DNA from 3 places in the Bacillus sp. PK5-006 genome. Region 3 is predicted to be linked to each of the others. Evidence: riboswitches for the same ligand, from Rfam matches in the RefSeq annotation. Region 3 holds a riboswitch; each other region holds the start of a gene.

Region 1 (10,437 bases), 130 kb from region 3:
CCTTTAACCAAGCAAAAAATGATCCCTTTGGTGCACTGACTTCCCAGCCAATTTCTTTGCAGGCAGCAATCCACACATTCCGCCTTTTCTCATATCGATCATTTTGCACCTGTACGCACGTTTGATCGCTTAATAGGGCTTCCGCTGCTGCATCTTGAGTGGCTTTAAACAGGGAGACAAACAGATGATCCTGATAAAGCTCAATGGCTTCAATAACAGATGAATTTCCAGCTGCAAATCCTACTCTCCACCCTGCCATATTGTACGTTTTAGACAATGTGTAAATTTCTATTCCCGTCTCTTTCGCTCCCTCTATTTGCAGAAAGCTGAGCGGCTTTTCTCCATCAAATCCAATGCCGCCATATGCAAAATCATGGACAACACATAGCTTGTGATCTTTCGCAAACGTAACGGTTTCTTCAAAAAATGAACGGCTTGCCGTAGCCCCCGTCGGATTGTTGGGGTAATTTAAATACATTAATTTTGCCTTTTTCTTATCATCTTCAGGCAGCAAATCGTAGTCAGGTAAAAAATCATTTTTTTCAAGAAGTGGCATGGTTACCATATGCGCTCCAGCAAGCACAGCGCCTGACCAATAATCAGGATAGCCAGGATCAGGGACAAGAAGCGTATCACCCGGATTCAGCAGGCATTGCGGCAGCTCAACAAGCCCTGCTTTCCCGCCAAATAAAATCGCAATTTCCGTCTTTGGATCAAGTGTGACGCCATATTCTCTTTCATAAAAAGCGGCAGCAGCCTTTTTTAATTTCGCTGTTCCACGGAATGAGGAGTATTGATGATTTTCAGGTTTTGCTACCGCTTTCTGCATGGCTTTTACAATGTGCGGAGGAGTTGGCTGATCAGGATTTCCCTGCCCCAAATTAATGATATCTGCCCCTTCCTGCACTTTTTTCTGCACCTTTTGGACAAGGGACGCAAAAAATTGTTTCGGTAATTGTTTCAACACATCTGATTGCTGGAATTCCATTTCTTCACCTTCTATTCAAGTTACGTGACAATACAATCACTGTAATGGATTGTTTTATGAATTGTAAAGCAATTTTGAAAAAAGATTGACATGTAAAGCAACGCTCTGATAATATCTTGAATTAAGAAATGCAAACAGACACGAAACAATTACATATTGATTTCTCTTATCGAGAGTTGGGCGAGGGATTTGGCCTTTTGACCCCAACAGCAACCGACCGTTAATACCACTGTGAAGTGGGGCGCAGCAAGTAACGCGCCAAGACAATTGTCTTATAGGGCACGGTGCTAATTCCATCAGACGTATGTGCTGAGAGATAAGAGAGGCTTTGAGCATACACACCATCAAGCCTCTTTCTCTCAGGAGAAAGAGGCTTTTTTATATGATTTGGAGGGGAAGCAATTGGTTACACTTACGGCATCATATGAAGAACTAACAGAAAGCTCGGCAGTTGCACTCGCAATTAGACTTGGTTTGATCCAAGAAAGCAGTCATTTGACATGTACTGAAATTGGTGACGGGAATTTAAATTACGTCTTTCATATTTATGATCACAAACAAGAAAAAGGATTGATCATCAAGCAGGCGCTGCCTTATGCAAAGGTGGTTGGGGAGAGCTGGCCGCTTACATTAGACCGGGCAAGAATTGAAAGTGCCGCCCTGATCAAGCAGTCAGAATATGCGCCGCACCTCGTACCAGCAGTCTATTATTCAGATACAGCTCTTGCAGTGACAGCCATGGAGGATCTATCTCACTTAGAAATCGTCAGAAAAGGGCTAATTGCCAGAAAACAATATCCGCATTTATCTGATCATGTTGGAGAATTTTTAGGAAAAACACTTTTTTACACATCTGACTTTGCTACAAATCCTAAAATCAAAAAACAATTTGTGAAGCAATTTACGAACCCTGACCTGTGTGATATTACAGAAAAACTCGTCTTCACAGACCCTTTCTTTGATAGTGAAACAAATGACTTCGAAGAAGAATTAAGAGAATCAGCAGAAGCGCTTTGGGCAGATCTTGAGCTGCAAGCCAAAGCAGCGGAATTGAAGCGTATCTTCCTGACATCAGCTGAAACATTGGTTCATGGAGATCTTCATACAGGCAGTATTTTTGCAAATGAGACTGAAACGAAAATCATTGATCCAGAATTCGCGTTTTACGGCCCCTTTGGATTCGATATCGGCCACTTTATCGCCAATCTGTTCCTGAATGCTTTATCTCGCGAGAATGAACACGAGCAGCAGCACCTTTTTGACCATGTCGTCAATGTATGGGCAACCTTCAAAGAAGTGTTCACAAAAGCTTGGAAAGAGGACAGCATTGAAGCGTTTAGTGTATCGGACAGCTTTTTAGAAACAACCTTTGACCGGATTTTAAAAGAAGCGACAGGCTTTGCCGGCTGTGAGCTTGTCCGCCGAACAATCGGTCTTGCTCATGCCGCTGATCTTGATGCGATTCCATCACCAACTAGACGGATTCAGCAGAAAAAAGCAGCACTGACACTTGGAAAAACATTTATCAAACAATATCATACAGTGGAAACAGCGTCTGATCTCGTCGCATTATTCCAGCCATCTGTAAAGGAGTGACGGGTTTTGTCAAAAGAATTTGAAGTCCCCCGTTCTGTCGAATGGGAAGAAAACCGTATTCACATTTTAAATCAGCAAAAATTACCGGCCGAAACCGTATTTGAGCATTTATATACGAAAGAAGATGTGTATGATGCGATTGTGTCATTAAAAGTACGCGGAGCGCCTGCGATTGGCATTACAGCAGCTTTTGGGCTGGCGCTTAGTGCGCAAGCCATTGAGACAGAAGAAATGGATGTGTTTAAACAAGAAGTCATTCGAATCAAAGAATATTTAAACAGTGCTCGTCCAACCGCTGTGAACCTCGCTTGGGCATTAGACCGGCTGCTGCAGCGCATTCAGCGTGCAGCATCAGTGAATGCAGCCAAAACAGACCTTGTCCATGAAGCCATTCAAATTCAAATTGAAGATGAAGAAACATGCAGACAAATCGGTCAAAATGCTCTTCAGCTCTTTAAATCAGGTGACCGTATCATGACCATTTGTAATGCAGGCTCCATCGCAACGAGCCGGTACGGAACAGCCCTTGCTCCCTTTTATTTAGCCAAAAAGAAAAATCTTGATCTTCACATTTATGCATGCGAAACACGCCCTGTTCTTCAAGGTGCTCGTCTGACAACATGGGAGCTTATGCAAGGCGGCGTGGATGTGACGCTCATTACAGATAACATGGCAGCCCATACGATGAAGGAAAAGCAAATTTCTGCTGTCATTGTTGGAGCTGACCGTATCGCCCGTAATGGAGATACAGCAAATAAGATTGGAACGTTAGGTCTTGCCGTTCTAGCCAAGCATTTTAACATTCCGTTTTTTGTAGCAGCACCGCTTTCAACCTTTGATGTATCCACCCGCGACGGGTCAGATATTCCAATTGAAGAGCGCGACCCGCTGGAAGTAAAGGAATTAAACGGCGTCCCCATTGCACCGCCTGATGTTCAGGTATTCAATCCCGCCTTTGATGTCACTCCTCATCATCTTATTTCAGGCATCATTACAGAAAAGGGAATTATCACATCGAACTATGCAGAAGAGATTGATGCTCTTTTCGCCGAAAGCATCTCCCAATGATCGCAAAAAAGCGCCGTGTTCTTGTCATTTAAGAGCACCGCGCTTTTTTGTTTCTTGATTCGTTTTTGTTAAGATTTCTTTTTTTTGTTCTTCTGTCAAAACGTTCATTTTGACACATAGTGACGTAACGGCATACATTTTACCTTTTTTGCCCCAAAACATGCCAGCGCCCTCCTTTTTCCCTCAACCAACTTTTTTAGCTTAATAAAAGGATATGTCGCTTGACAAACATTTGGAACAGGTCAATCGATTTATTTTTGAACAAATGGGATGCCTTCTAATTCAAGGAGGACCGCTTTCATGTCTGTCTTCGATCCTGCATAGCCCGTCAGAGACCGGTCTTTTCCAATCACCCTGTGACATGGAATAAAAATAGGTAATGCATTTCGTCTGTTAGCTTGTCCGATGGCTCTTACAGCCTTTGGATTGCCAATCGCTTCTGCAATGTCTGCATAGCTTTTTGATTCACCATATGGTATGGCCGACAATGCTCCCCACACCTGCTCTTGGAACGGGGAACCTGCTTGCTTAAGCGGGAGATCGAATACTTGACGCTCACCCTTGAAATATTCATCTAGCTGCTTTTTCGCTTCTTGTAAGACAGGCGTATCTGCTTGCTTTAGATTCGTTGCCTGCTTTTTTGCTAAAAACGGTTCATCATCAAACATCACCTCGATGATGGCACCATCCTTTTCTAGTATGTATAATTCCCCGATAGGTGCGTGATAGACGGTATAATACACGTTACTGCTCTCCTTCTTGTTTCTGCTGCCTAAGTGGCAGCGTGAGATGGAAGACGGTTCCTACGCCTTCCTCACTTTCTACCTCAATGGTTCCTTGATGCTCTTCAATAATTTTATAACTAACCATTAAGCCAAGTCCAGTTCCTCTTTCTTTCGTTGTATAAAAAGGCTCACCTAGACGCTTTAGCTTATCCTCTGCCATTCCGCAGCCTTCATCACGCAGTGAAATGACAATATGCTCCTCACCCTTCCGCTGAATGCTCACATAGACATTTCCTTTGCGCGGCATGACTTCAATTGCATTTTTTAAAATGTTAATAAAGACCTGCTTTAATTGGTTTTGTTCACAATAAATGAGCGGAATCTCATCCAGCACATTGAGATGCATTTGAACATTGCCAAGATTCGCCTGTGCGTGCAGAAGATCCATCGTGTCTTTCACAATCTGCACCACATTTTTTTCTTCATATACAATGGCTTGCGGTTTCGCTAAAATCAAAAATTCGGTGATGATGGATTCAATTCTTTTCAGCTCTGATGTGATGACATTGAAATAGAGCGAATACTCCCCTTCTATATTTCCTTTTAACAGCTGAATGAAGCCTTTTAAGGCTGTCATCGGGTTTCTAATTTCATGAGCAATTCCAGCGGCAAGCTCTCCGACCACATGAAGGGTATCTGATTTTCTCACCCGCTCTTCTAATTCCTTCCGCTCTGTCACATCTCTAAAGATCGCCAAATTCATATTATGGATAATGTTGCGTTTAAAAGAGAATTCCAGTATACGCTGATCTGGATGGTTCAGTACAAACGGAACCTCATTATCCATTTCATCTAATGACATCGCCTCGGCGGGCTGAGCCAAATTTTCTATTTGATAAGGGGCAAGAATGTGGAAAAGATTCATTTCTGTTAAATGATCGTCCTTCAATTGAAGCAGCTCGCTGGCAGATGGATTGACTTCAATGATTCGGTATTGATTATCAAAAAGAACAATGCCGTCCATTGATCCATTAAATACTTTGCGGAATTTGAGCTCACTTTCGCGCAGCTCCTGCTCCATTCTTTTTCGATCACTTACATTACGTAAAATGGTTAAGTGCTGTCCTTCTAATACCGCATGCTTTGATGTAAACTCAAGCTCTTTATACTGTCCATTTGCCATTTTGAACAATAGCTCTTCCCTTATTTCATGATTCCGGATATAGCGTCTTCTTGTTGGTCTATATCTCTTATCAGATTTGACGAGAAAGTCGGTAAGTTTTTTACCAATCAGCGAGTGCATAGGTAATTCAAAAATTCGGCAGGCTGATTCATTGGCTTTCACAATCTCTCCATCGTCCGCCCATATGATGATGGCATCCATTGCATTTTCGAAAATTTCTCTAAAGCGTTCTTCACTTTTTAACAGCTTCTCTTCCATCAGTCTTTTTTCTGTAATATCCCGCATGATGGACATATAAAAACCACTCATCACATTTGATGTAATGGTGAGTTCAAATAATTTTTGCTGGCCAGATTGAAGGGTAACAGGAAGCTCCCCTTTTGCTTTCCCTGTTTCTTTAAGTGACGTTAAAAGATGCTGCAAGGCGGGAAGGTTTTCTTCTTCGACAAATTCATGTAAATAGCGATCGGTTAAATCAGTCTTTTGCAGCTCAAAGCTCTGACAAAAAGAATGATTCGCATCAATCATACAGCCATCCTGATCAAAAATGACCATCCCGTCAATCGCTCGGTCAAACAAATCTTTGAACAGCTGCTCATTCATGGAGCGTTCTCGTTCTAATATTTTCTTTGAGGAAATATCTCGCATAACCACTATATACTGCTGATTCATGGTGTCGTGCTCTGCGACAAATTCAATGTATTTTGTTTCGCCATTTTCCAGCTGAATGGAGATTTCTCTTTTTAACGTACCTTTTCGAAAAAATAGATCGAGTGAGCATTCAACTTTATCTTTCGGGATGCCGTATAGGAAATCTAGAACGGATTTATTGAGGAGGTCTTCTTTCGGTGTCTGGACAAGCCTGCATGTTGCTTCGTTGGCTTGGATGATGTTGAGGTGCTGATCAAATATAAAAATGGCATCGAGCGTCTTATTTAACAGCATTTTTTGCTGCATCAACTCAGTTCGCAAATATTCGTTCTCTTTTTCTAATTTTCTGATATCTCCCGCAGGGGTTAACCTATTGCCATCGAGCGTTTCAGTCATTCTCTTACACTCCTTTTCCAGCCTCATTCCTCTACAATATTTCTACAATATTTTCATTGTTCCTTCATTCGACTCATAAAAAAAGATAACTTTTTACACGAAGACTGTCTCATTTATTTCATTTGGATGACAGGATTGTATAACGATTCACTTTTCTTACGCTTCTTTTACAACCGTTCTACAATTTCACATCAAATAGCGAATTAAGCCAAAATGTATTTTAGAATGAGGCAAATAAGGGAACAGTGCACTTAGAACATTTATGTTCGAAAACGAGCAGGAAAGGTGATGTTATGGCATCTTCACGAGATAGTTATTTTGATAATGCGAAATTCCTTCTGATTTTTCTAGTTGTTTTTGGTCATTTGTTACGATCATTCATTCATGATAATGACTGGATGCTCTATTTATACAAGTTTATTTATACCTTTCACATGCCCGCCTTTATTTTAGTTTCTGGCTTTTTTGCAAAAGGGTTTAGAAAACCGGGCTTTATGAAAAAAGTCGCCGTTAAGCTGATCATCCCATATTTAATCTTTCAGGTGATCTATTCGATTTACTATTATCTATTACAGGATCAAAGCATGGCCAATTTAAATCCAATTGATCCGCAATGGTCCTTATGGTTTTTAATTAGTTTATTCTTTTGGAACTTGCTGCTCATTCCTTTTTCAAAACTGCCGTTCCACTGGGCGATGATTGTCAGTTTATCGATTGCATTACTTGTCGGTTATGTGGACAGCATCAGCGATACACTCAGCTTATCACGTACGTTTGTCTTTTTGCCTATGTTTTTAGCTGGATTCTATTTAAAAAAGCAGCATTTTGAATTCATCCGTACAAGCAAAGGAAAGCTGGCAGCACTTTTTGTATTAATGGCTGTGTTCCTGTTTTGCTACTTCTATGAATTTGATTATTCCTTCTTATTTGGCTCAAAGTCGTATGCTTCTCTTGGAGATGAAGGAATGATTGCGGCGATGAAACGAATGGCATGGTATTTGCTTGCATTTGGCGCTACATTCAGCTTCTTTGCATTAGTTCCAACACGCCGTTTCTTCTTTACAAAATGGGGAACAAGAACGTTATATGTTTATTTATTACATGGCTTTGTGATCAAACTGCTAAGAACCACTTGGTTTGATGACTGGGCGCTAAATGCAGCAAGTGTACTCATTTTATTGCTGCTGACCATTTTGTTAACCTTTACCCTGTCTAGCACTTTTGTCAAAACCGTTGCACAGCCAGTGATTGAGCTCAAAATGAACAACTTCATGCGAACGATCACCGGCAGGCAAGGCAGTTATATCAAATAAAAAACGATCCTTAATGGATCGTTTTTTCTATTTCTTATTCTGCTGACATGCAGCATCTTTCTTTGGCTTCACCAATGTATCAATCCATTTGCTGCTGTTAATATCTCCAAGCTCACTGCCAAATTCCTCTTCTAAAATATCTGGGTCCATTGGCTTTTTATGGTCCTTCATCTCTTTGCTCTTCATATGTTTCTTAGTCACGAGATGCTCCCCCTTGTTTTCCTTTATGAGAATTTCGGTTTGCCTGACGATCTCTTGATTGTTCGTCAAATTGGGTTTGTCCTTGATCATGTGCCATGCTTTCTGTCGGCGTCATATTATTTGTTAATGCTTCATTTTTCGCTGCTTTTCTTTTCATCTGCATTCAGTCCTTTTTTGACAGGTTTAGTTCTTCTCTTAATTGGTCAAGGAGTTCTTTCATTTGCTTGACCGTCACTGGCTTTTCCTCAGGTTTTAACTCATAGCCAATTTGCCCATTGGCTTCTAGCGTGGCTTTTTTGAGACAGCTGATGTCAGTGATGCCTTGCTGCTTTAAACGCATTTTAAATTGATCCCTTGTGAGCCTTGTTTTCTTCAGCTTATGATCAAGCATTTCGCCATCTTGTAAAATCACAACCGATTTGCCTGAAAGCAATTTTTCAAAAAAATCCGATTGAATCGACAGCTTTTCCATAATGACAAGTGCCACAATAAAGATGGTAGCTGCATAAATGGTTTCAAGTAAATTATGCTCAATAAAGGGTTGGATAATAATCGATCCGATTGAAATCATGATGACTGTTTGTTGTACAGTTAATTGACTAATGGATTTAGGCCCTGCTATTCTCAGCAGCAAGGTACCAACTAGCAGCATGACAATTGCTTTCCATAACACATCCAGCACGTCTCGTTCACCTCTTACCTATAGATTGCGAACATCCCATATGATTTAGCCAGTTAGATAATGGAAATAAAAAAACAGCATTCAAATGGAATGCTGTTTAACCAATAATGACGCGCTCTTTCGGATAATGATAATTTGCTTCGCTTTCTCTTCGGCCGATTAAATATAAAAAGCTTGGAATGCCGATCCGTCCAATAAACATGACAACCATGATGATACATTTACCAAACACAGTGAGATCTGAGGTGATCCCAAGCGACAGCCCCGTTGTTCCGAAAGCAGAGCAAACTTCAAATAAATTTTCAAGAAGTGTATTATGCTCTGTTAAGGATAACAGGAACGTAGCGCCAAAAACCAAAATAAAGGCCATCATGGTCACCATAAGGGATTTATTAATATCCGCTTGATGAAGCTCCCTCTTGAAGATTTTTATGGACTTATTTCCCCTCGCATAATGAAACAATGCGAGTAAATTAAGGGCAAACGTAGTTGTCCGAATTCCGCCCCCCACAGAGCTTGGGGAAGCCCCGATAAACATGAGCATACATAAAAATAAAAGCGTCGGTTCGGTCAGCTGTGTAATATCTAACGTTGTCAGCCCCCCGCTTCTTGTTGCAGTCGATTGAAACAAAGAATAGAACAAGATTTCGTGCCAGCTTTTCCCTACAAAGCTAAACCCGGCTTCAAGTGCATAGATTCCAATCGCTCCAACAACGACAAGGCAGCCGAACGTGAGCGTTGTGATTTTTGTAAACAATGAGAACGATGCGTGCTTTCGGTCCTGATTGAACAAATAATCCTTCACTTCCACGAGCACAGGAAAACCAATCGCCCCAAAGATAATCAGCAGCATCGTAATAAACTGAACGAAATAATCATCTTTGTAAGGGATAAGAGAGCTCCCTGTAATATCGAAGCCTCCATTGGTTGTCGCACTAATACTCGAGAAGAAGCCATGTAAGAAAGCTCCTTGCACATCGTAATATTTGAGAAAATACATGCTTAAAATCAGCCCGCCGACAAACTCAATCAGCAAAATTAAATATAAGACCTGCTTCATTAATTTCACAATTCCAGATAAATTGCTTTGATTTTGATCTGCCATGATGAGCTTTCTTTCTTTAATTCCAATTCTTTTTCGCATGACAAGCCATACGAAGGTACCGAGCGTCATAATGCCTATGCCTCCAATTTGCAGAACAAACGCAAGGATCCACATCCCTGTGACACTAAATGTTTGTGAGGTGTCGACAACAGTCAGTCCTGTAACACTTACCGCACTCACCGCTGTAAACAAGGCATCAATGAATGTCCATTTGACTCCCTCTTGATGAGCCACTGGAAGGCTGAGAAGAATAAACGATACGGTTACAGCAAGAAAATAATAAAGGGCAATCAACTGAAACGCTGACAGCCGGTCAATTAGCTTTTTTATAGGATTCATTGTCATTCCTTCTTTTATCTATCTTTTCGAATACCTTTATCATTTTAATGAAAAGAGACATGATTTTAAAGCTATTTTATGCTTTATTTTCTTTTTCATCAAAAAGAAAAAGACATCCTGTAAAAGAATGTCTTTTCCTCTTTCTTATTTTGCTTCTAGTCTTCTGATTCTTTCGTTTAAATCAGGGTGT
Region 2 (10,437 bases), 1.5 Mb from region 3:
TGCAAAACAAGGAAACTTTGATGAGGCGAAGCAAAAATTGCAGGACGCACAAGACGCGTTAAATGAGGCGCATCACGCACAGACAGAGCTGATCCAAGGAGAAATCAGGGGCGAAAAGACGGATATTAGCCTCTTAATGATTCATGCGCAGGATCATCTCATGAACGCAATGACCGTCAAGGAGCTCGCAGCAGAAATCATCGAACTCCATGAAAAAATGAAGCAACTCGGAGGTGTCAATTCATGAAAGAAGGAATCAAAATTGTCACAATAGGCGGTGGATCGAGCTATACGCCTGAGCTCGTCGAAGGGTTTATTAAACGATATCATGAATTACCTGTAAAGGAATTATGGCTTGTGGATATTAAAGCGGGTCAGGAAAAGTTAAACATCGTGGGCGCTCTGGCGAAACGTATGGTTGAAAAAGCGGGTCTGCCGATTGAGGTACATCTGACTCTTGACCGCCGGGAAGCCTTGAAGGACGCAGATTTTGTGACGACACAATTTCGTGTAGGACTGCTGGAAGCACGGGCAAAGGATGAGAGAATACCGCTTAAATACGGCGTCATCGGTCAGGAAACGAACGGACCAGGCGGTTTATTTAAAGGCCTTCGGACCATCCCAGTCATTCTAGACATTGTGAAGGATATGGAAGAGCTTTGCCCAGACGCATGGCTTGTGAACTTTACAAATCCAGCCGGCATGGTCACAGAAGCTGTTTTACGCTACACGAATCTAAAAAAAGTGGTCGGTCTATGCAATGTGCCGATTGGGATCAAAATGGGGATTGCCAAAGCGCTTGATGTAGACGTTGAACGCATCGAGGTACAGTTTGCCGGTCTCAATCACATGGTCTATGGATTAGACGTATATTTAGACGGGGTCAGTATTATGGATCAAGTGCTTGATGAATTAGGAAATCCAAACAGCCAGTGGTCCATGAAAAACATTGAAGCGAAAAACTGGGAGCCTTCTTTTGTGAAAGGATTAGGGGTCATCCCATGTCCGTATCACCGCTATTACTATAAAACGAAAGATATGCTGGAAGAAGAGCAAAAGGCGGCTCAAGAGAAAGGAACAAGAGCAGAGGTTGTACAGCAGGTCGAGCAGGAATTATTTGAGCTCTATAAAGATCCTGATTTGTCGATTAAACCACCACAGCTCGAAAAAAGAGGCGGGGCCTATTACAGCGATGCGGCCTGTAACTTAATCAGCTCCATCTATAATGATAAGCACGACATTCAACCAGTCAATACAGTGAACAGAGGGGCGATTGCCAGCATTCCGGCTGAATCAGCGGTTGAAGTAAACTGTATCATTACGAAGGACGGACCAAAACCAATCGCGATAGGTGATCTGCCTGTAGCTGTAAGAGGACTCGTTCAACAAATCAAATCATTCGAGCGTGTGGCAGCAGAAGCGGCTGTGACAGGAGATTACGAGACAGCTCTTGTGGCGATGACCATCAACCCGCTCGTCCCATCTGACGACATTGCAAAGCAAATTTTAGACGAAATGCTCGAAGCGCATCGTGAGCATTTACCGCAATTCTTCAAATCAGTCAAAGCTTAACACATAATGGCCCCTTCATGGGGTCATTTTTTATGATTGCCCCATATGGAAAATGGAGAAAGAAGTGTATGATTAGAAAAAACAGCATGTATGGCTTCAAAGAAAGGACTGTTGGAATATGGTTGCAATTGGTTTAATGTTTTACGGGTTTGTCGTACAGCCTGTCATGAGTTATGGTACAGTGATCTTGTTTTTGTATGGTCTTATTGCTTCATTTGTTGGCCTCATTCGGCATAAGGAATACGTGTGGATCTATGTTCTCCGCCTGCTCGTTTGTTTTACCATTCCGGTGACCAATCTGTTGATGTATTTTGCAACGATTGGAGGAGATGAAAGAAAATTTGATTTCCAGCCAATGCCGCTTGTTTATTATCTTGTCTTTATCCTGGAAATCATGATCATCTTTTTGCCAGAGATCTTTTTACTGATCGAAAAAAAGCGAAGCATCAAAAAGAAACAGTGGATATACACAGGGGCGATTGTTGGGGTGTCGGTCTTGTTTTGGTGCACGATTTGATGGGAAGCAGACGGGTCAACTAAGTCTATTTCGCCTTTTTTTCTGTAACTTCTTTCGTCTGACCTTCACAAAAGTAATGGAAAGAGCAAGGATAGAAATCCCAAGCGCCTTAAATAGAAACCGAGTGAGGAACGGTGAATCGTCGAAACCAGTGGCGACGATCATCGATCCGATGCAGATTCCAAAGAACGCTAGTAGATAAGTAAAAAACATACCATCACTCTCCTTATTCATGTGTATTTACCATTATAAGGGATGAAGGAGAGGTGGATAAACAAAAAAGAACCCTTCATGAATGAAAGGTTCTTTTATATGCTTATGCTTGCTTGACGACTGAGTCAACTTCAACTGTCCAGCCGAAGATGTCTGGCTGTGTCCCTTTTTGGATGCCAGTAATGGCTTCGTACAATTTCTTCGATACTTCGCCTGTTTGACCATTTTGGATCACATATGGCTGATCATGATAAATTAATTCTCCTACAGGAGAGATGACAGCTGCCGTTCCAGTCCCGAAAATTTCTTCAAGCTCGCCAGATTGATGTGCTTCAATTAACTCATCAATTGAAATTTTGCGCTCTGTTACTGGAATTCCCCAATGCTTTAACAGCTCAAGTACAGAGTTACGTGTGATGCCTTCTAAAATACTGCCGTTCAATTCAGGCGTCACGATTTCTCCGTTGATTTTAAAGAAGATATTCATGCTGCCGACTTCTTCAATGTACTTTTTCTCGACCCCATCAAGCCAAAGAACCTGTGAAAATCCTTTCGTTTCAGCAACCTGCTGTGCCTTAAGGCTTGAGGCGTAGTTTCCAGCTGTTTTGGCATTTCCTGTTCCACCCTTAACGGCACGGACAAACTCATTTTCAACTGCAATTTTGACCGGATGAATGCCTTCTTTATAGTATGATCCCACTGGAGATAAGATAATGAGCAGCTTATACGTGCTAGACGGTGCAACGCCTAAATATGGCTCAGTGGAAATAATGAATGGACGAATATACAAGGAAGTGCCCTCTGCATCAGGTACCCAATCCTTATCAATACGAATGAGTTCATTTAAGCCCTCTAATACTGTTTCTGTATCAATTTGCGGAATACACAGGCGGTCATTGGATCTGTTTAAGCGCTCCATGTTTTTTTCCGGACGGAATAAGAGAATTTTTTGATCCTCAGAAACATAAGCCTTCAAGCCTTCAAAAACAGATTGACCATAATGGTAGACCATCGAAGCTGGGTCCATTGGAATGGCCTGATAAGGGATAATTCTTGGATCGTACCAGCCTTTATCAACTGAATAATCCATCACAAACATGTGATCTGTGAAGATTTTTCCGAATTCAAGTTGATCAGATTGAGGTTTTGGTTTTTTTGTTGAACTAAGTTCAACGCGGATGGGTTGTTTTGGCATTGTAAATCTCCTTGCTGTTTGATTATTTGAAAATTCTAATAATATGAAATAATTATGATTCTATTCTATACCTTCACAAAATATTAGCAATAGGTTTTCTGGAATTCAGACAAGAAAAATCTGTTAAAGCGCTTTCCTTCTCTCTGCTGTCAGTTTGACTTCTGTCACCCCTTTTTAAAAAAGAAATAAAATCCAAATGCATTATTAACTGATTAATCTGACAATTTAAAAACGAATGGTTTTCCTGTAAGATATTCTTTCAACCATACACCTTTTGACTAGTACATTGCAAGGGACATCGTCATATTTTAATCCTCTTTTTTTTAACCGATAAAGGAAGAAGAGAAGAGAAAGGAGCAATAACAAGATGAAACGAGCGATACCAGGTATTTTACTCATTTTATTCATGACCGTGATCAGCTTTGGCTGTCAGGCGATGACAGATGAGGCTGGCGCTAAGCAAAGCACAGCCTATTACGTAGCGGTAAACGGAAACGACAAAAACCCGGGCACAAAGCAAAAACCTTTCCGCACGTTGAAAAAAGCAGCAAGTATGGCGAAGGCTGGGGCAACCATTTACATGAGAGGCGGTACATACAAAGAAAAATTGATTGTCCGCCATTCAGGAACAAAGAAAGCGCCCGTTGTCTTTCAAGCTTACGGAAAAGAAAAACCTGTAATTAGCGGGGCTTCCCTTAAAGGAAATCAAGCCGATGGAGGACTTGTCACGATCGATCAAAAAAGCTACATCACCCTCAAAGGCCTGACTGTAGGACATCTTAAGACGAATCAAGAAGATTTGACACCAGTTGGTATTTTCATCAAAGGAAGCGGTAAAGGCGTCAAACTGCTTAATAACCGAGTGTATGACATTCAGACGAAACATAAAAATGGAAATGCACATGGAATTGCTGTCTATGGGACAAAAGCTCCTGCAGCGATTGAAGACATTGAAATCAAAGGAAATACCGTTGAAAAATTAAAGCTGGGCTTCAGTGAAGCGCTTGTGCTAAATGGAAACGTCAAAAAGTTCCGTGTGACACATAACACGGTCCGGCACACTGATAATATTGGCATTGATTTAATTGGTTTTGAGAACGTAGCACCCTCCAAAAAGTATGATCAAGTGAGAAATGGGGTCGTCTCTAGAAACAAAGTATATGAAATTACGAGTGCAGGGAACCCAGCCTATGGCAGCGACATCTCCGCTGGCGGAATTTATGTTGATGGCGGAAAAGACATTGTGATCGATCATAACATCTCACATCACAATGATCTGGGGATTGAAGTCACAAGCGAACATAAAGGAAAAATGGCAGACCACATCCGCATCGAACACAATCAAGTATATTTAAACCGTTATACAGGCATTTCTATTGGCGGCTATGATAAGAAGCGGGGCGGTACAACCAATACGACGATTTCACATAATATTTTGTACAAAAATGACACAGCCGGCTTAGAAGGCGGTCAATTGCTAATGCAGTATCAAGCAGTGAACAATCGAATCACGAATAATATCATGTCAGCTAGTGCCTCGCATTACTTGGTCGTGAATTTTTATCAAGTGAACCAAAAGAATACCTTCCAGAAGAACGTTTATGATGACCGAAAAGGTGCGAAAGCATCACAGTGGATTTGGCGCGGGAAATGGATGGAAGGCTACAAAACGTATCTCTCTAAAAGCGGTCAAGATAAAGGATCAGCACATCTCAACCCACAATTTGTGAATGAGAAAAAATATGATTTCCGTCTGAAGAAATCATCACCTGCGAAGAAAATCATCGGAAGTTGATGATATTTTATAAATTTTCAAAAAAGTCATTGACATTGATGTGACATCACATTAAAGTAAAGAAGACATTTCAACGAAAACAAATTTCATAACGGATCTCTTATCAAGAGAGGCAGAGGGACTGGCCCTATGACGCCCAGCAACCGTTTCTATTTTAGAAATTGGTGCTAATTCCTGCAAAGCTGTTACAGCTTTGACAGATAAGAGAGGAAGACTTCCCGATACATGTTTCATGCAACGGTGATCAAGCCTCTCTTTCAAAGAGAGGCTTTTTTTCGTCTCTTTTTCGAATCAAATGCCTGTTTTACAGGCGTATTTCCACTTTTTTACCTAGTTTTCCGATGTGAAAAATAAAAACAACTTGAGGAGGAACAGCAATGAAGCGTAAGCATTTTACATCATTTCTTGTCTTATTAACGGCATTAACCGTCCTGTTAACAGGCTGCGGCACCGGATCAAGTGCAGGCTCAAAGGCAAATACGAACGAAAAGGTTTCCTTTGACAATGTACCGAAGCGATTTGCAAAGGGACAGGGGGCAAAAATTAAAGTCATCCGCAAAATTGGCGGAGACGATCATACAGCTCAATTTTTAGCTGGGACCAAGGCAGAAGGGGAAGCACTCGGCTTTACGGTGGATGTCTACACCGCAAATGGAGATACAGCGAAGTTCCATGATGCCATTTCTCAGGCGCTTGAAGAAAATTATGATGGCTTTATCATCTCTCACGGGGACGACGATGCGACAGTCGCTGATGTGAAAAAGATCACAGCGAAAGGCATTCCAGTTGTAGCATTTGATTCGAATCCTAAGCTGAAGGACATCAAAGGGGTCACAGTGACGTCTCAAGATGACGAACAATTAGCAAAAAAATCATTAGACGCGCTCGTGTCTGATTTCAAAGGAAAAGCAAATATTGCATACCTGTGGGTAGATGGATTCCCGCCAATGGTGAGACGAAATAAGGTCTATCAAGAAACGCTGAAACAACATTCAGGGATCAAGGAGCTTGACCGCTTTGGTATTGCCTCCTCTGATACGTCTGTTCAAACGCAAAATGCAGTAGCAGCCATGCTGAATAAGTATCCAAAGGGCAAGCTGGACGCTATTTTTGCCACATGGGATGCCTTTGCCATTGGGGCAGCAAGAGCGTTAAAGGAAGCAGGAAGAACAGAAGTGAAGATTTATGGGATTGATGTGTCAAATGCGGATCTTCAAGAAATGACGGCGAAGGACAGTACGTGGAAGTACACAGCCGCGGTTGATCCGAAGCTTATCGGTGCAGTCGACGTGAGGATTCTTGCGAAGAAAATAGCTGGTGAGAAAACACCATCTTCCTATGACCTTGAGGCCTCTCTCATCTCGCAAAAGCAGCTTCAGCAAGCAGGAAAAGCCATTAACATGGTCAATCTTGCAGACGAAGTGAAGGGATTCGGTTCATCGACTGCTTTTGAGGAAGATTGGATGAAGACCTTGAAGAAGCATTATACAAAATAAGCGACGTGCACTCTCTTTTCATAGAGGGTGTTTCGTTTTTCAGATGATATCAAGAGAAGGAGGACACCTATGACAGCGCCGCTTGTTCGTATGAAAAATATTTCAATTGAATTCCCAGGGGTCAAAGCGTTAGATCAAGTGAATTTCACATTAAAAAAAGGGACGGTCCATGCACTGATTGGAGCAAATGGTGCTGGGAAGTCAACGTTAATGAAGGTTCTTTCTGGCGCTCATTCCCACTTCGACGGGACCATCCACATCAATGGCCAGGCGGCATCGATTCAAACCCCAAAGGATGCATCCTCATATGGTGTGCAGACGGTCCACCAAGAAGTGGATACGGCGCTTGTTCCCTACTTAAGTGTTGGTGAGAATATGATGATGCATGAGATTGAGAAAAAAACATTTGTCAGCTGGAAAGAGCTGCATCGCAAGGCGGCTCAGCTATTAAAAGAAATGGACATCGACATTTCCACAAAACGACTTGTCAGCGATCTGACCCTTGCCGAAAAACAGATGGTGCTCATTGCCAAGGCCGTTTCCATTAAATGCAGCATTTTAATCTTAGATGAACCAACGGCTCCGCTTAGTCATGCAGAAACAAGCAAATTATTCTCAATGATTGATCGGTTGAAACAGAATGGGACGGGGATCGTGTTTATTTCTCACCGTATGCCTGAAATTTTCACCATCTGTGATGAACTGACTGTGATGCGAAATGGAACGGATGTCGCAGCTCACCTTGTCAAAGACATAAATCCGCAGCAGGTCATTGAAGAAATGCTAGGTGCACCATTAGAGGAGCAGTTCCCGTCTCGCAGGCCACTGAAAGATGCACCAATTGTGCTTGAAGTGAAAGAGCTAAACGATCAACATAAATTAAACAACATTCACTTTTATGTCAAAAAAGGAGAAATTCTCGGGATCGCAGGGCTTGTCGGTGCTGGTAAAACAGAATTGTGCAAAGCCCTTTTCGGTGCCTCAGAAAAAAAGACGGGGACCGTGCAGCTTCATGGTCAAACCATTCGCATCACATCGCCTCATCAAGCGGTGAGAGCTGGAATGGCTCTTGTGCCGGAAGAGCGGAGAAAAGAAGGGATTCTGACCGAAGAGAGCGTGGGGTGGAACTTAACGGCTGCAAGTCTTCACTCATTTTCACGGATATTCAGCTTCTTACATCGTTCGAAGGAAAAGCGGGAAGCAGGCGACATCGTCAAACGGCTTGGTGTCAAAACGCTGTCTCTTGAAGCAAAGGTGAAGCATCTATCTGGTGGAAATCAGCAGAAGGTTGCTATCGGAAAATGGCTGCTGGCTGAGGCAGATGTGTATCTCTTTGACGAACCAACCAAAGGTGTAGACGTTGGAGCGAAAAAAGATATTTTCACTTTGATTGCAGAGCTTGCCGCACGCGGAAAATCTGTCATTTATGCGTCGAGTGAGCTGTCAGAGATTGCAGGTATCGCTGACCGAGTATACGTGCTATATGATGGCAGCATTGCCCGGGAAATGACCGCACCGACGACTGAAGAGGAGCTTTTATATCATTCAACAGGAGGACAATCATGAGCGAACAACAAATTCCGGCCCCTGTGCAGCAAATCAAAAAACAGCGGCCATCCTTTCATCTGTTTGATTTCTTTTATCGATATGGCACAATCTTAACCATTGTCGTGTTGATTGTGGTATTTGCGGCATCGAATCCAGCGTTTTTGCAATCAGGAAATATCATCAATATTCTACGATCTATTTCGATAGTGACCATCATTGCGGTGGGCTTAACTATCTCATTGGCAGTAAACGGCTTTGATTTATCAGTTGGATCAGTCGCTACGCTATCAAATGCGATTGTCATTTCTATGTTCGTATGGTTCTCGCAAAACCCACTAATTGCAATCTTCTCTGCACTAGCGGCATCTATCATTGTTGGTTTGCTAAATGCATGGATGATCGTCAAAATGAAAATTCCAGATATGCTCATGACATTAGCCATGATGTTTATCATTCAAGGGCTGGCTCAAACGTATACGAAAGGGGCGACTATTTCTGAAAATATGGTGCTTCCCGATGGCACGTTCTCAACGGGGACGATTCCTGCCTTTTTCAGTAAAATTGGACAGGTGCCATATATCATTCTGATTATGGCTGCCATTGTACTATTTGCGCATGTTTTCATGTCCTACACAAAGCACGGCCGATTCATGTACATCATCGGTGGGAATAAGGAAGCGGCTCGATTGTCTGGCATACATGTGAACAAATACAAAATTGCGGCCTATCTGCTTTCTGCTTTATTTGCAGCGATCGGCGGTATCGTACTGGCTTCAAGGGTCATGACAGCAGAAATTAATGCGGGTGCACCATATTTAATGGATGGAGTAGCGGCTGCTTTTATCGGATTTTCCGTCATGGGAGCAGGTAAGCCAAACGCATTTGGCACTTTTATCGGGGCTGTACTCATCGGTATTTTACAAAATGGGCTTGTGATGATGTCTGTCCCTTATTATGCAATGGATATTGTGAAAGGTTCTGTGCTGGCCCTTGCACTGGCGCTGACATATTACAAACAACGAGGCTAACTGCGTATTTTTTAAAACCATTCGAGTCCTCTCTCCGTCTAGTAAACGGAAAGCGGTGCAGCTGCCGTTTCCAAAAGGAGATGACAAAAAGAAAATGAATATGTCAGCAACTCATGTAGAAGATTTGAAAAATGTCATGGAAGACTGGAAAAATGAACTATTAGTATATAAATTTGCGTTAGATGAAATGGATACAAAGTTTTCAATTATCAGCCAGGAGTATAATTTAATCCATGGACACAACCCAATAGAGCATACAAAATCACGAATTAAATCCTTTGAAAGCATAGTGAATAAACTAGCAAGAAAAGGATGCGACATCACGACACAATGTGCGAAGGAGCATATCCATGATATCGCAGGTGTCCGCATCATCTGTTCTTTTATTCAAGATATCTATAACATTATGGATGTATTGAGGCAAAGAGAGGATTTAAAGATCCTTGAAGTGAAGGATTATATTCAATATCCGAAACCAAATGGCTACAGAAGCCTTCATTTAATTGTTGAGATACCAGTCTACTTAACAAATCGTGTGGAGCATGTGAAAGTTGAGATTCAGGTGCGGACCATTGCGATGGATTTTTGGGCGAGTCTAGAGCATAAAATCTATTATAAACTGCAAAACGATGTTCCTCATCAGCTGACTGATGAACTGAAGGAAGCCGCAGATATTGCCCATTACTTAGATGAAAAAATGCAGAATATTAAACGAGAAATTGATTAGCACATCAAAAAGCAGCTGTTTTGATCACAGCTGCTTTTTTCATATTAAGGGTTGGTTCCACGGTCTCTCTTTTGAATAATATCTTGAGATTGTGCTGATTGACTGTCTTTTTGAATGGAAGTACCAACAGAAACACCTGTTATCAAGAGGGTTAAAATCGCACTTGTGAAGAGCCATTTCTTCATCATATATCACTCCATTTTCTTAACAAGTTTTCAAGGACAACGCCTTGTTTCTAAAATAAGAGGATTCTTCATGAAGCCCAAGATCCGTTAAGTAAGCTGCTGCATCCTGACAAATAGCTTCAAGGTCAACAAGGAAATTCATTGATTCTAATTGATTGCAA
Region 3 (10,437 bases):
AATCCCTAGTGTTGGATTTGATGGTGTTTCCATGTAAATGACCTTTGTATTCGATTGAATGCCTCTTTTGACTTCATTCAAATCCGTCATGTCCACGAAGGTATGCTCAATTCCAAATCTTGAAAGAACTTGGGTGATCATTCGGAAAGTCCCGCCGTATACATCTCTTGTGACAAGGACGTGATCTCCCTTTGATAATAGAAGAAAAGCGGTTGAAATGGCTGCCATGCCTGATGCAAAGGCAAGCCCTCTCGTTCCTCCTTCCAGCGCTGCAATCGTATCCTCTAATGCTTGACGTGTCGGAGTTCCCGATCTGGAGTAGTCATATTGGCCAAATTCATCGAAGCTGCTTTGATGAAATGTGGATGCATGCTGAATCGGTACACTGACTGCACCTGTTGAACGGTCTGTTTTAAACGCATTATGAACGAGTTGTGTTTCGAGTGTCCAATCGTGTGTGGTCATTTGGCGTGTACCTCCTCTTTTACTTGTGATAGTGCCTGTTTCAAGTCTGCTTTCAAGTCATCTACATGCTCGATGCCAACAGAGAAACGGAGCAGCTTGTTACATACACCGTTTGCAATGCGAATCTCTTCTGGAATATCCATGTGCGTTTGTGTTGCAGGATACGTAATGAAGCTTTCAACTCCGCCAAGGCTTTCAGCAAAACAAATCGTTTTCAGCTGTTTCAAAAATGGATTGACCCAGTCCTCTTTGGCTACTCGGAATGACAGCATGCCTCCCTTTCCTGGATAAAGCACATCTTGAATTTCTGGCTGTTTCTTTAAAAACTCAGCCAGCTCCTTCGCATTTGCCTCGTGCTGGCGCATTCTAAGAGCCAGTGTTTTCATTCCTCTCATTAAAAGCCATGAGTCAAATGGTGATAGAACCGCTCCAATTGCATTTTGATGCTGGAACATGTCTTCAGACAGCTGCTCTCCTTTTGTGACCACAAGCCCGGCAAGAACGTCATTATGTCCGCCTAAATATTTGGTTGCGCTATGAATGACAATGTCCGCTCCAAGCGTAATCGGCTTTTGCAAGACTGGTGTGTAAAAGGTGTTATCGACAATCACCAAAGCGCCATATTCTTTTGCAATCTTCGCTATTTTTTGAATATCTGCTTCCTGCATTAATGGATTTGTCGGTGTTTCAATAAAGACCGCTTTTGTGTTTGGCGTGATTTTAGAGCGTAAACAGTCTTCATCTGAAAAATCATCATAAAGAAAACGTAAGCCGTACTTTTTCCATTCGTTTTCAAACAAACGGTATGTACCGCCATATAGGTCTGATGAGACGATGAGTTCATCTCCGCTTTCAAATAGAGCCATGATCGTTTGGATTGCCGCCATTCCCGAACTGAAGGCAAAACCGGCCGTCCCTTCTTCGAGTGAAGCAATTGCATCCTCTACGAGCTGTCTTGTTGGGTTTTTCGTTCGAATGTAATCAAATCCTGTAGATTCCCCTATACCTCTATGTCTGTATGCCGTTGAAAGGTAAACGGGAGGACTGACAGTGCCAGTCACCTCTTCGCTACGGTTTCCAATCTGCGCTAATTTCGTTTCCACATGTTCTGTCATTTGACACCATCCTAAGTAAAAATCTGATTTCAAAACAGAAAACCCCTTCTTCATAAGAAGAAGGGGTTTAATCGCTTCCTCTTATCTTCCAAGCAAAAAAGCTGCTTGCTGGATTTAGCACCTTGGTACATCACATGAAGTGATGCATACCGGTTGCTGAGGTTTCAAAGGGCCAGTCCCTCCACCTCTCACGATAAGAATGTGTTGTCTGTCTGTTCTAATTCTTAATACTGTAACCCATTAAATCTCATTTTTCAAGGGGAAATGTCATGATTAATTAAAATTTTCTGTATTTTATAACAGAATCGATGTTATACGGTTTGATTGCATGTTAGCATATAGGAACAACGCTGTTTTTCATGTTACAATGAATGGAAACGTTTCACTTTATGATGAATTTGGTTAGCTGGAGGAATGGATTATGGTGAAGAAAACAGGAATCATTCAAGAAGAAACCTTACAGTCAAAAGAACTTGGGGCGGACATGACCATTTTGATCTATTTGCCAGTCAATTACTCCCCCCTTTATACATATCATGTCATCATTGCCCAGGATGGTCATGATTATTTCCGCCTAGGCAAAATAGGCAGACAGGCAGAAGAATTGATGCAAAACAAAGAAATGGAACGCTCGATTATCATTGGTGTTCCTTATGAAAATGTCACGGAAAGACGGAACACGTATCATCCAGACGGTACAAAGTTTGAAGCGTATAAACGCTTTTTAGCAAATGAACTGGTTCCTTATATTGATCAACACTTTCCAACCTATCAAATTGGATCAGGACGTACGTTTATTGGTGATTCACTTGGTGCGACGATTTCTCTCATGACAGCCATTGATTATCCTTCTTTATTTGGCGGGCTGATTTTGCAGTCCCCTTACGTTGACGAGTCGGTTCTAGAAGCCGTCAAACAGTCGACAGCCCTTTCTCATTATGCCATTATCCATCAAATTGGGCTTGAGGAAACCGCTGTGAAAACAACAGATGGCCAGGTGCTTGATTTTGTTCAGCCGAACGAAGATTTAAAGGCCCTTCTTGAACAATCTGGTGCGGATTACTTATTTGAGACATTCGAAGGGGATCATAAATGGACGTTTTGGCAGCCGCTCATTGCGCCTTCGTTAAAAAGAATGCTCCCATATTCGTTAATCAACTGAATTTTGTTATAATAAACAATAATAAATACTTTCTTATTCAGGAGGGAACATGATGAAATACGGAGTTGTTATATTTCCATCAAAAAAATTGCAAGATATTGCGAACTCTTACCGGAAGCGTTATGATCCGAACTATGCACTCATACCGCCTCATTTAACATTAAGAACACCTTTTGAATTAACGGATCTAGAAGCGGCTGAGGTCGTCTCAACGTTAAGAGATTATGCAAAAAATGCTTCTCCTATTACGTTACGTATTAAAAAATTCAGTTCATTCGCTCCTGTAAACAACGTCATTTATATGAAAGTAGAACCGAACGAGGACATCATGGCGCTCAATGAAAGATTGTACGCCGATCCACTTGCTGGTACACCTGAATATGCCTTTGTTCCGCATGTGACAGTCGCTCAAAAACTATCCGATGATGAGCATTCAGACGTACTTGGCACATTAAAGCTGAGAAAGATTGACCATGAAGAAACAGTGGATCGCTTCCACCTTTTATATCAATTAGAGAACGGATCTTGGACCGTCTATGAAACATTTATTTTAGGAGAAGAGGGTTAAAGACATTTGAAAACAGTCATCGCAACAGAACAAACACAACGAGAAGATGCATACTACGTTCGAAAAGAAGTATTCGTCAAAGAACAAGAAGTTCCAATAGAGATCGAAATAGATGAACTAGAAGACAAAGCCACCCATTTTGTCATTTACAATGATGATAAAAAGCCTCAGGCGGCCGCTAGACTGCGGATCATTGAGGGATCAAAGGCAAAGCTTGAACGCATTTGTGTGTTAAAAGAGGCGCGCTCCTTCGGCCTTGGCCACAAACTATTAGAGGCGCTAGAAACCGAAGCGATTGCTAATGGAGCAAAAGAAGCCGTTATGCATGCCCAAGTCCAAGCGCTTCCTTTCTACGAAAAGAAAGGCTACAAAGCGGTTTCTGAACCGTTCGAAGAAGCGGGAATCACACATGTCAAAATGACAAAAACACTGTCTGTTTGACCAAAAGAAAAAGCCAGAGCATTCAAGATGCCCTGGCTTTTTCTTTTTCATTATCGTTCGTCACAGGAGGAAAGCGCAATCATTTATATATACGTATTGATATGAATGCCCTTGCCTTCCTCCATAAACATATCTCGTACAAAGCGTTCCCGCTTTTTTTGCTGTATATTCGTTTCCGCTTCTGTCACTAAGTCCTCTTTTTTCTCCAGCTCTCTGTATATCTTGTCATGAAAGGTGCGAGAAACCTTTGTTACTTTCGCATAGTCTTCTTTATCCTGAGGAGCTGGACGATTGATATATTGAAAATACAGATCCGGCTGAATCGGGGCTATATATCCCATCAAGAACGCCTCCTTTGCTTCTCTTCTATTCTACTATTCCCTAATTATGACTGTTTGAAACACGCCTCATTTGATATGATTAGATGTGTTTCATTTTAAGATTGATTGACTACTGGAGGACTAGCTTTGAAATGCGCACGACGACATGATCGAACGATCTCATTACATACGTATTCGAGAGAACACTATCAATTCCTCCATGACGAGGGAAAAAAAGGACAATTATTCTGCCCATATTGCGGACAACCGGTCTTTTTTAGATTAAATATACATGATGAACCTGCCTTTATTCATAAGCACATATCTCAGCAAGAGATTTGTGAAAAAGCTGAAGAACAAGCAGATCATCATCAAACGGCTGAACAAGAGGAAAAGGCTTCCTATAAAGAACTTGGCGGCTTCCGTTTCCCAACCGGCAAACAGATCATCTCGCAAACGAGCGAATCATATGACTGGCAGGTACCAAGGTCGATTCAATTTAGCGACGCCTTACATTTAGAAGAGAATGAAGAAGTTCATACGATCGACCTCTTCCCGCATATCACCTTTAGCACACCGCAGCTTCAAGCTGTCACACATCAAGATGGTCCGATGCTTGTACTGGCTGGTGCCGGCAGCGGGAAAACAAGAGTCTTGACGGCTAGAGCAGCTTATCTCATGTCCCATCATCATATTCCTGCTCACCATATTTTACTCGTGACCTTCACGACCAAAGCGAGCAGTGAGATGAAAGAAAGGCTGCGCAAGCAATACCAGCTTCATCCTTCACAAGCCAGCCAAGTGGTGACAGGTACCTTCCACAGTCTTTTTTATAAAATGCTGCTTCACGATGACGCAAACAAATGGAACGGCCAGCATCTGATCAAGTTTGACTGGCAAAAGGAGCAATACATTCGAAAAGCCATTATGAATGAGGGACTTGATGAGAAAGACTACCCTACCGATCAAGTACTGCAATCGATCGGCTATTGGAAAAATGCCTTTTTACCAGGTGAACTTCCTGATTTGAAAGATGAAAAGGAAAAACACATGTGGACGATCTATCAATCATATGAACAGCAAAAACGAGATCATCAGCAATTTGACTTTGATGATATGGCGATTGCCTGCTTACATATGCTCACAGAACAGCCAGAACTGCTAAAACGGTATCAAGAACGATTCCAGTATATTTTAGTGGATGAATTTCAGGATATTAATCCAGTGCAATATCAATTAATTCAGCTTTTAGCCGGAGAATCAGAGCAGTTATTTTGTGTAGGGGATGATGATCAAGCCATTTACGCCTTTAGAGGGAGCAATCCAGCTTTCATTCTTGAATTCAAACAGGACTATCCTTCGGCTCAGATCGTCCATTTACATGCGAATTACCGCTCTCATCATACAATTGTCGCAAGTGCTGATGCGATTATTAAGAAAAATCAGCATCGTTATGAGAAGACGTTAAAAGCCGTGCGCGCGGAGAAAATTCCTCCGACGCTCTTCTATCCATATGATGAAGAAGAGGAAGCGACCATGATTGTCGCAGATATTCAGGAGAAAATTAAAAATGGTGCAAAGCCGAATGACTTCTGCGTGCTGTTTCGAACAAATACAGGCGGCCGTGCGATTTATGAACGGCTGCATCAATCGGCGATTCCATATGAGACGGATGCTGGCGTCAAAGCCTTCTACAGCAGACGAATGGTTCGGGTTCTTCTCGCCTTTCTTTCCTTAAGTCAGGATGCAGACGATGTGGCCGCCATAAAACAGCTGCTGCCGGTTTTCTTTTTAAAGCAGCAAACCCTGAATACACTAAAGGCACTGACCATCACAGAAGATTGCTCAATGGTAGAAGCGCTCGGAAAACTGACAGATATACAGCCGTTTCAACAGAAAAAGCTGCAATCAATCGTTCCTTTGTTCCGAACATTACGAACATTAAAGCCATCAGACGCGGTGACATTTATTGAACAAAAGATGGGACTCGGTGATTACTTAAAAAAACGGGTGAACGATACGAATGTACTTGAAAAAGGGGCGGATGATGTACGTGATGTGAAAACAGCCGCCAAACGCTTTGAAACGATTGAAGCCTTTCTCGCACATGCCGAACATATGAAGTCTGCCGAAAAGGAAAAAACAGATGAACCCGGTGTTCAGCTCATGACGATCCACCGCGCAAAGGGACTTGAATTCCAGACAGTATACATCACTTGTGTGGTCGACGGAGCACTGCCTCATGATTTCTCACTGGATGAACTCAGAAACGGTCATGAAGAAGCGCTCGAAGAAGAGCGCCGTTTATTATACGTGGCCATGACAAGAGCTGAACAATCTCTTTATCTGTCTGTTCCTTCATTTAGACGAGGAAAAACGGCTCATCGTTCTCGTTTTTTGTATCCTCTTCTAAAGAAAAACCGTGAATTATTTACGCAAAAACAACAGGCCCCCCTTTAAACGGAGAGCCTGTTGCTTATTTTTTGTTGTTCATCATTTTAGCGATTGTATTGAAATCAAGCTTTTCTTTTCCACTTGTAATCGATTGAACGATTTTGTCTTCCATTTCTTTAGGTACACGTTTGTTCGCAAGCTGTGCTACTTTTTTAATGACACCTCGAACGGTATTCTCATCTTTAAAGTTGGCATTTTGCAAAGAACCTGCAAGTTTAAACACATCATTCATATTCACACCGGTTTTGTTTTCTACGCTTTTAAAGAATTTATTATCCATTCATTTGCCTCCTCTTTGTGGAGTAATCACCTTACTATATGAAAATAGGCGGGATATGTGCCTATCCTAAAGCCTTGTTTGACCAAAGAGAAAGGAAAGCAAAAGGCTTCCCCCTTGCTTCCCTCACCTTCTTACTTTTTAGTAGTTAAAGAAAGAAGCACCAACGATGATTAAAAGGATGAAAAGCACTACGACAAGAACAAATGTTGATCCATATCCGCCGCCGTAGCCACCACCGTAGCCGCCGCAACAACCGCCACCGTAACCGTAACTCATATTTAAGCACCTCCTCTTCTCCCTTACAAAGTATGAAAAATGCAAGAAATGGTTTGGACGATCACATAAAAAAGTGCGGAATTTTTATTTCTGCTGTTTAAAGACGTAATCTGCCTCTGTATGACGCATCATGAATGCTTCTGTTTCTTTCGCAAAAGCCTCCATCTTCACGCCAAATGCTTTTAAGTGCTCCTCAAGATCATTCGCTTTATCCGTTAGATCCATTTCAGCCTTCTCGTGCGCTTGTTCTTTCCCATCATGCGGTTTAGTGAACAAAGAACCGATTAATTGTTCGAATGCATCCATTCTGGTCACCCCTTCTCTCTTACATATGCATCACTCAAAAAAAGGGCAACAAAAAAACCGGATAAATCCGGCTTTTGTTTTTCTCTTCTATTATTGAGGTTTCTTTTTGTTTCCACAGCCGCAGCCATTTTTCTTGATTTTCTTCGTATATACTGATTGTTGATTTGACTGCGCTGGATAACCTTGAAGCATATGTGACGGCGTTTCAGTTGGTTTCATCGCAACCCTTCCTTTCCTATTCCATGATAGTATATGCATTTATTGAAAGCGTGTCTGATCAGAATGCCTGTTTATTTCACAAGCTTCGAGACAACCGCTTCAATGATGCCTGCTGCTGCGGCAATCGCTAATAGTAAATTAAGCCACATGCTGATGACAGGAAAAAGTATGTATATCAGAAGTAAGGCAGCAGTGCACCATATGCCAGTACACCAATAACAGCTTAACAGTTCTCCAATCCAAGACCGCAGTCCTTCCCCTTTAATGATGATATATGTTTCGACCTCACCTTGTTCGTTTACCTCTTCCTGTTCTTCATGAAATAGACGGCGGAATGGCGCAGTAATGGTATCAAACACAATCAGTCTCGTCAGTCTAAAGGATGCGAGGGCAAACACGACAAATGACAAAGCACCGCTCAGAAGCCTCCACCTCCTTCTTTCTTCTTTTTCCGTCCTTTCTTTATATATGCAAGAAAAAAGACCGACATGATGAATCGAGCGGAAATAAAATTGGGTTGTACTTTTTCACACTTTCCGATTCCACCTTGCGTCCTTGTTGCATTAAATAATGTATAGATAAGAAAGGAGTGAAAGTATTGTCTATTGAAGAAAGTGCTGAAAAATTGTATACACAACTGTTAAACGAATTAATCAGCAATTATGATGATTTCATTGAGATCAAAGATTCCGAAAATGTCACAATTCATAAAACAGATGTAACAGCCGCACTCTCCCTTCAAGCGACCGTAACGACAATCATTACTCTTTTAATCCAAATTCTTGTACCAGACGATGAATTGGCTGCTGACATCACAGACCAGCTTTTATCCACACAACAAGTGGAAGTCCAAAAGAAAACTGTGATTCAAATCATCAACTGCTATAACATTACGATAACATTATCAGATGCATCCATTATGAACTCCGTCCAAATTCTCACTCAAACATTGAATGTGCTCTTAGTTGAAGTCGGCATTCTTTGACCCTTTCTTTTTCTAATGACGTATGAAAGAGGTGAAATCATCGTGGCTGAAGAGAACGAAAAAAAGGAGTTTCAAATCAATACGGATATTGATCCATTAACAAGTCTTCTTGTCAGTGATGTGTTAAACAAAAACAATATCACTGATGATCAGAAAGCAAAAATTTCAGACGATCAAAGAAGAATGATTTTGAAATTAGTCGAGGACTTACAAAAGAAAGCAAATGATTTCGTAGAACAGCAGCAGGAGAAAAAAAGGCAGGCTGAGGCAGCAAAACAGCCGGAAGAAGTAGTGCCTGAACCAAAAGTACGTCCAAATCGAAACTCACTTCGAAATCGTATTCAGCAGCGTCGTAATGCGCAGCGTAATAACGATTAAATAAAAATGGGTTGCCTGCTAGGGTAAATGCCCGAGACAAAACCACGCATTCCAGCATTTAATAAAGTAAACGGAAGGAGGAATAGAAATGGATTCTAAACCATATTCTTGGGTCGCTCTAGATCGTAACTGTACACACCACGGACACCACAGACACCACGAACACCACGACGATTGCAACTATGAAAGAAAAGCACTTTGTGACGATTATTATGATGATGAAGATATCTTACAAGACTTGGATCAAGTAAGCTTCACAAAGCAGACATCTGAGGAAGTCATTATCGTCAGAGACTCTTGTGACATTAACGTATCTTCTGTCGATGCACAGGTTGCAGCATCTATCCAAGTAGCGATTCAAACAGCGATCATCACCATTACAAATATCTCAATCGCAGACGGTGATTTGGCAGACCGCGTCACGCAGGATCTCTTACAAGCTGCTACTCACAAACAAACAAACCGCCAAAAACTTGTCATCGAAAATTCAAGAAACGTTACAGTCTCTACAATCGATGCGGACATCTCTATCGCAATCCAAACACTTACACAAACTCTTGTTGCGACAATCGTTGCAATCGGCATCCTCTAATGTCCAAAAGCAGAGCGAAAAGCTCTGCTTTTCCTTTTATAAAAATACAACAAATATAAATGGTCATTTACCCACACCAACTAGAGGGCGCATACATATGTTGTTAAGGACTAAAGTCAAATACCTTGTTAAAGGAGCTGAAATCCATGAGCTGCGGAAAACACCATGGCCGACATGATGAAAACTGTGTATGCGATGCGGTTGATAAGATTTTAGCAGAGCAGGAAGCTGTAGAAGATAAATGTCCTACGAGCTGCTACAGTAATTTATTAAGCCCAACAGTTTCTGGAAAAGATACGATTCCGTTTTTACTTTTTGATAAAAAGGGCGGGTTGTTCTCTACTTTCGGAAACATTGGAGGATTCGTTGACGATTGCCAATGCTTCGAATCTATTTTCTTCCGGGTTGAAAAATTACACGACTGCTGTGCTACGTTATCTGTATTAAGACCAGTTGATGTACACGGACATACGCTGAGCGTGTGTCACCCTTGTGACCCTGACTTCTTTGGTCTAGAAAAAACGGACTTTTGTATTGAGGTTGATTTAAACTGCTTCTGCGCAATCCAATGCTTAAACCCAGAGCTTGTCGACAGAGTCATGCCATCGAAAGATAAAAAGCATCATCACCACGGCTAAATCAACAGGCCGCTGATCTAACTTGTCATGAGTCAAAGCATCCCCTTCCTCACGAATGACAGCCAATCATGCGGAGCAGTCAGCATAAGAAGCGGCCGCTTCCGCATTGGTTAAAAGTAGAAGCACGAGCCGGCAAAGATAGCTTGTAGATGATGACAGTGCTCAAACACTCAAACAAATTTCCTAGTATAGGAGGGTTGAATATGAGCCGCAACCATTCATGGAGCTGTGTAACAGA

Evidence for each region. Region 3 has a riboswitch for S-adenosylmethionine ahead of M1D84_RS13105 (methionine biosynthesis PLP-dependent protein). Riboswitches for the same ligand answer to the same signal wherever they lie in the genome.
Region 1: it holds a riboswitch for S-adenosylmethionine, as region 3 does, so the genes downstream of both, mtnK (S-methyl-5-thioribose kinase) here and M1D84_RS13105 (methionine biosynthesis PLP-dependent protein) in region 3, are expected to answer to the same signal.
Region 2: it holds a riboswitch for S-adenosylmethionine, as region 3 does, so the genes downstream of both, M1D84_RS01175 (sugar ABC transporter substrate-binding protein) here and M1D84_RS13105 (methionine biosynthesis PLP-dependent protein) in region 3, are expected to answer to the same signal.

What each region holds. Positions count from the first base shown of each region.
Region 1 covers NZ_CP096414.1:2,388,532-2,398,968, forward strand. The annotation lists gene M1D84_RS12355 (pyridoxal phosphate-dependent aminotransferase) at 1-988, opposite strand, end outside; SAM riboswitch class I at 1,153-1,310, shown strand; gene mtnK (S-methyl-5-thioribose kinase) at 1,391-2,584, shown strand; gene mtnA (S-methyl-5-thioribose-1-phosphate isomerase) at 2,591-3,652, shown strand; gene M1D84_RS12370 (hypothetical protein) at 3,677-3,814, opposite strand; gene M1D84_RS12375 (methylated-DNA--[protein]-cysteine S-methyltransferase) at 3,904-4,395, opposite strand; gene M1D84_RS12380 (PAS domain-containing sensor histidine kinase) at 4,397-6,607, opposite strand; gene M1D84_RS12385 (acyltransferase family protein) at 6,901-7,920, shown strand; gene M1D84_RS12390 (hypothetical protein) at 7,948-8,121, opposite strand; gene M1D84_RS12395 (hypothetical protein) at 8,114-8,278, opposite strand; gene M1D84_RS12400 (DUF421 domain-containing protein) at 8,285-8,803, opposite strand; gene M1D84_RS12405 (TrkH family potassium uptake protein) at 8,901-10,247, opposite strand; gene htpX (protease HtpX) at 10,392-10,437, opposite strand, start outside.
Region 2 covers NZ_CP096414.1:238,706-249,142, forward strand. The annotation lists gene M1D84_RS01150 (PTS lactose/cellobiose transporter subunit IIA) at 1-247, shown strand, start outside; gene M1D84_RS01155 (6-phospho-beta-glucosidase) at 244-1,572, shown strand; gene M1D84_RS01160 (hypothetical protein) at 1,691-2,089, shown strand; gene M1D84_RS01165 (branched-chain amino acid aminotransferase) at 2,406-3,497, opposite strand; gene M1D84_RS01170 (DUF1565 domain-containing protein) at 3,865-5,292, shown strand; SAM riboswitch class I at 5,390-5,499, shown strand; gene M1D84_RS01175 (sugar ABC transporter substrate-binding protein) at 5,670-6,788, shown strand; gene M1D84_RS01180 (sugar ABC transporter ATP-binding protein) at 6,858-8,354, shown strand; gene M1D84_RS01185 (ABC transporter permease) at 8,351-9,364, shown strand; gene M1D84_RS01190 (GTP pyrophosphokinase) at 9,459-10,091, shown strand; gene M1D84_RS01195 (hypothetical protein) at 10,136-10,276, opposite strand; gene M1D84_RS01200 (Rap family tetratricopeptide repeat protein) at 10,296-10,437, opposite strand, start outside.
Region 3 covers NZ_CP096414.1:2,520,672-2,531,108, forward strand. The annotation lists gene metC (cystathionine beta-lyase) at 1-465, opposite strand, end outside; gene M1D84_RS13105 (methionine biosynthesis PLP-dependent protein) at 462-1,580, opposite strand; SAM riboswitch class I at 1,659-1,780, opposite strand; gene M1D84_RS13110 (alpha/beta hydrolase) at 2,002-2,742, shown strand; gene M1D84_RS13115 (YjcG family protein) at 2,795-3,310, shown strand; gene M1D84_RS13120 (GNAT family N-acetyltransferase) at 3,317-3,751, shown strand; gene M1D84_RS13125 (hypothetical protein) at 3,835-4,092, opposite strand; gene M1D84_RS13130 (UvrD-helicase domain-containing protein) at 4,219-6,531, shown strand; gene M1D84_RS13135 (stage VI sporulation protein F) at 6,548-6,805, opposite strand; gene M1D84_RS13140 (YjcZ family sporulation protein) at 6,944-7,081, opposite strand; gene M1D84_RS13145 (hypothetical protein) at 7,166-7,387, opposite strand; gene M1D84_RS13150 (hypothetical protein) at 7,478-7,606, opposite strand; gene M1D84_RS13155 (DUF1360 domain-containing protein) at 7,678-8,028, opposite strand; gene M1D84_RS13160 (spore coat protein) at 8,196-8,591, shown strand; gene M1D84_RS13165 (hypothetical protein) at 8,634-8,969, shown strand; gene M1D84_RS13170 (spore coat protein) at 9,058-9,561, shown strand; gene M1D84_RS13175 (CotY/CotZ family spore coat protein) at 9,708-10,199, shown strand; gene M1D84_RS13180 (CotY/CotZ family spore coat protein) at 10,403-10,437, shown strand, end outside.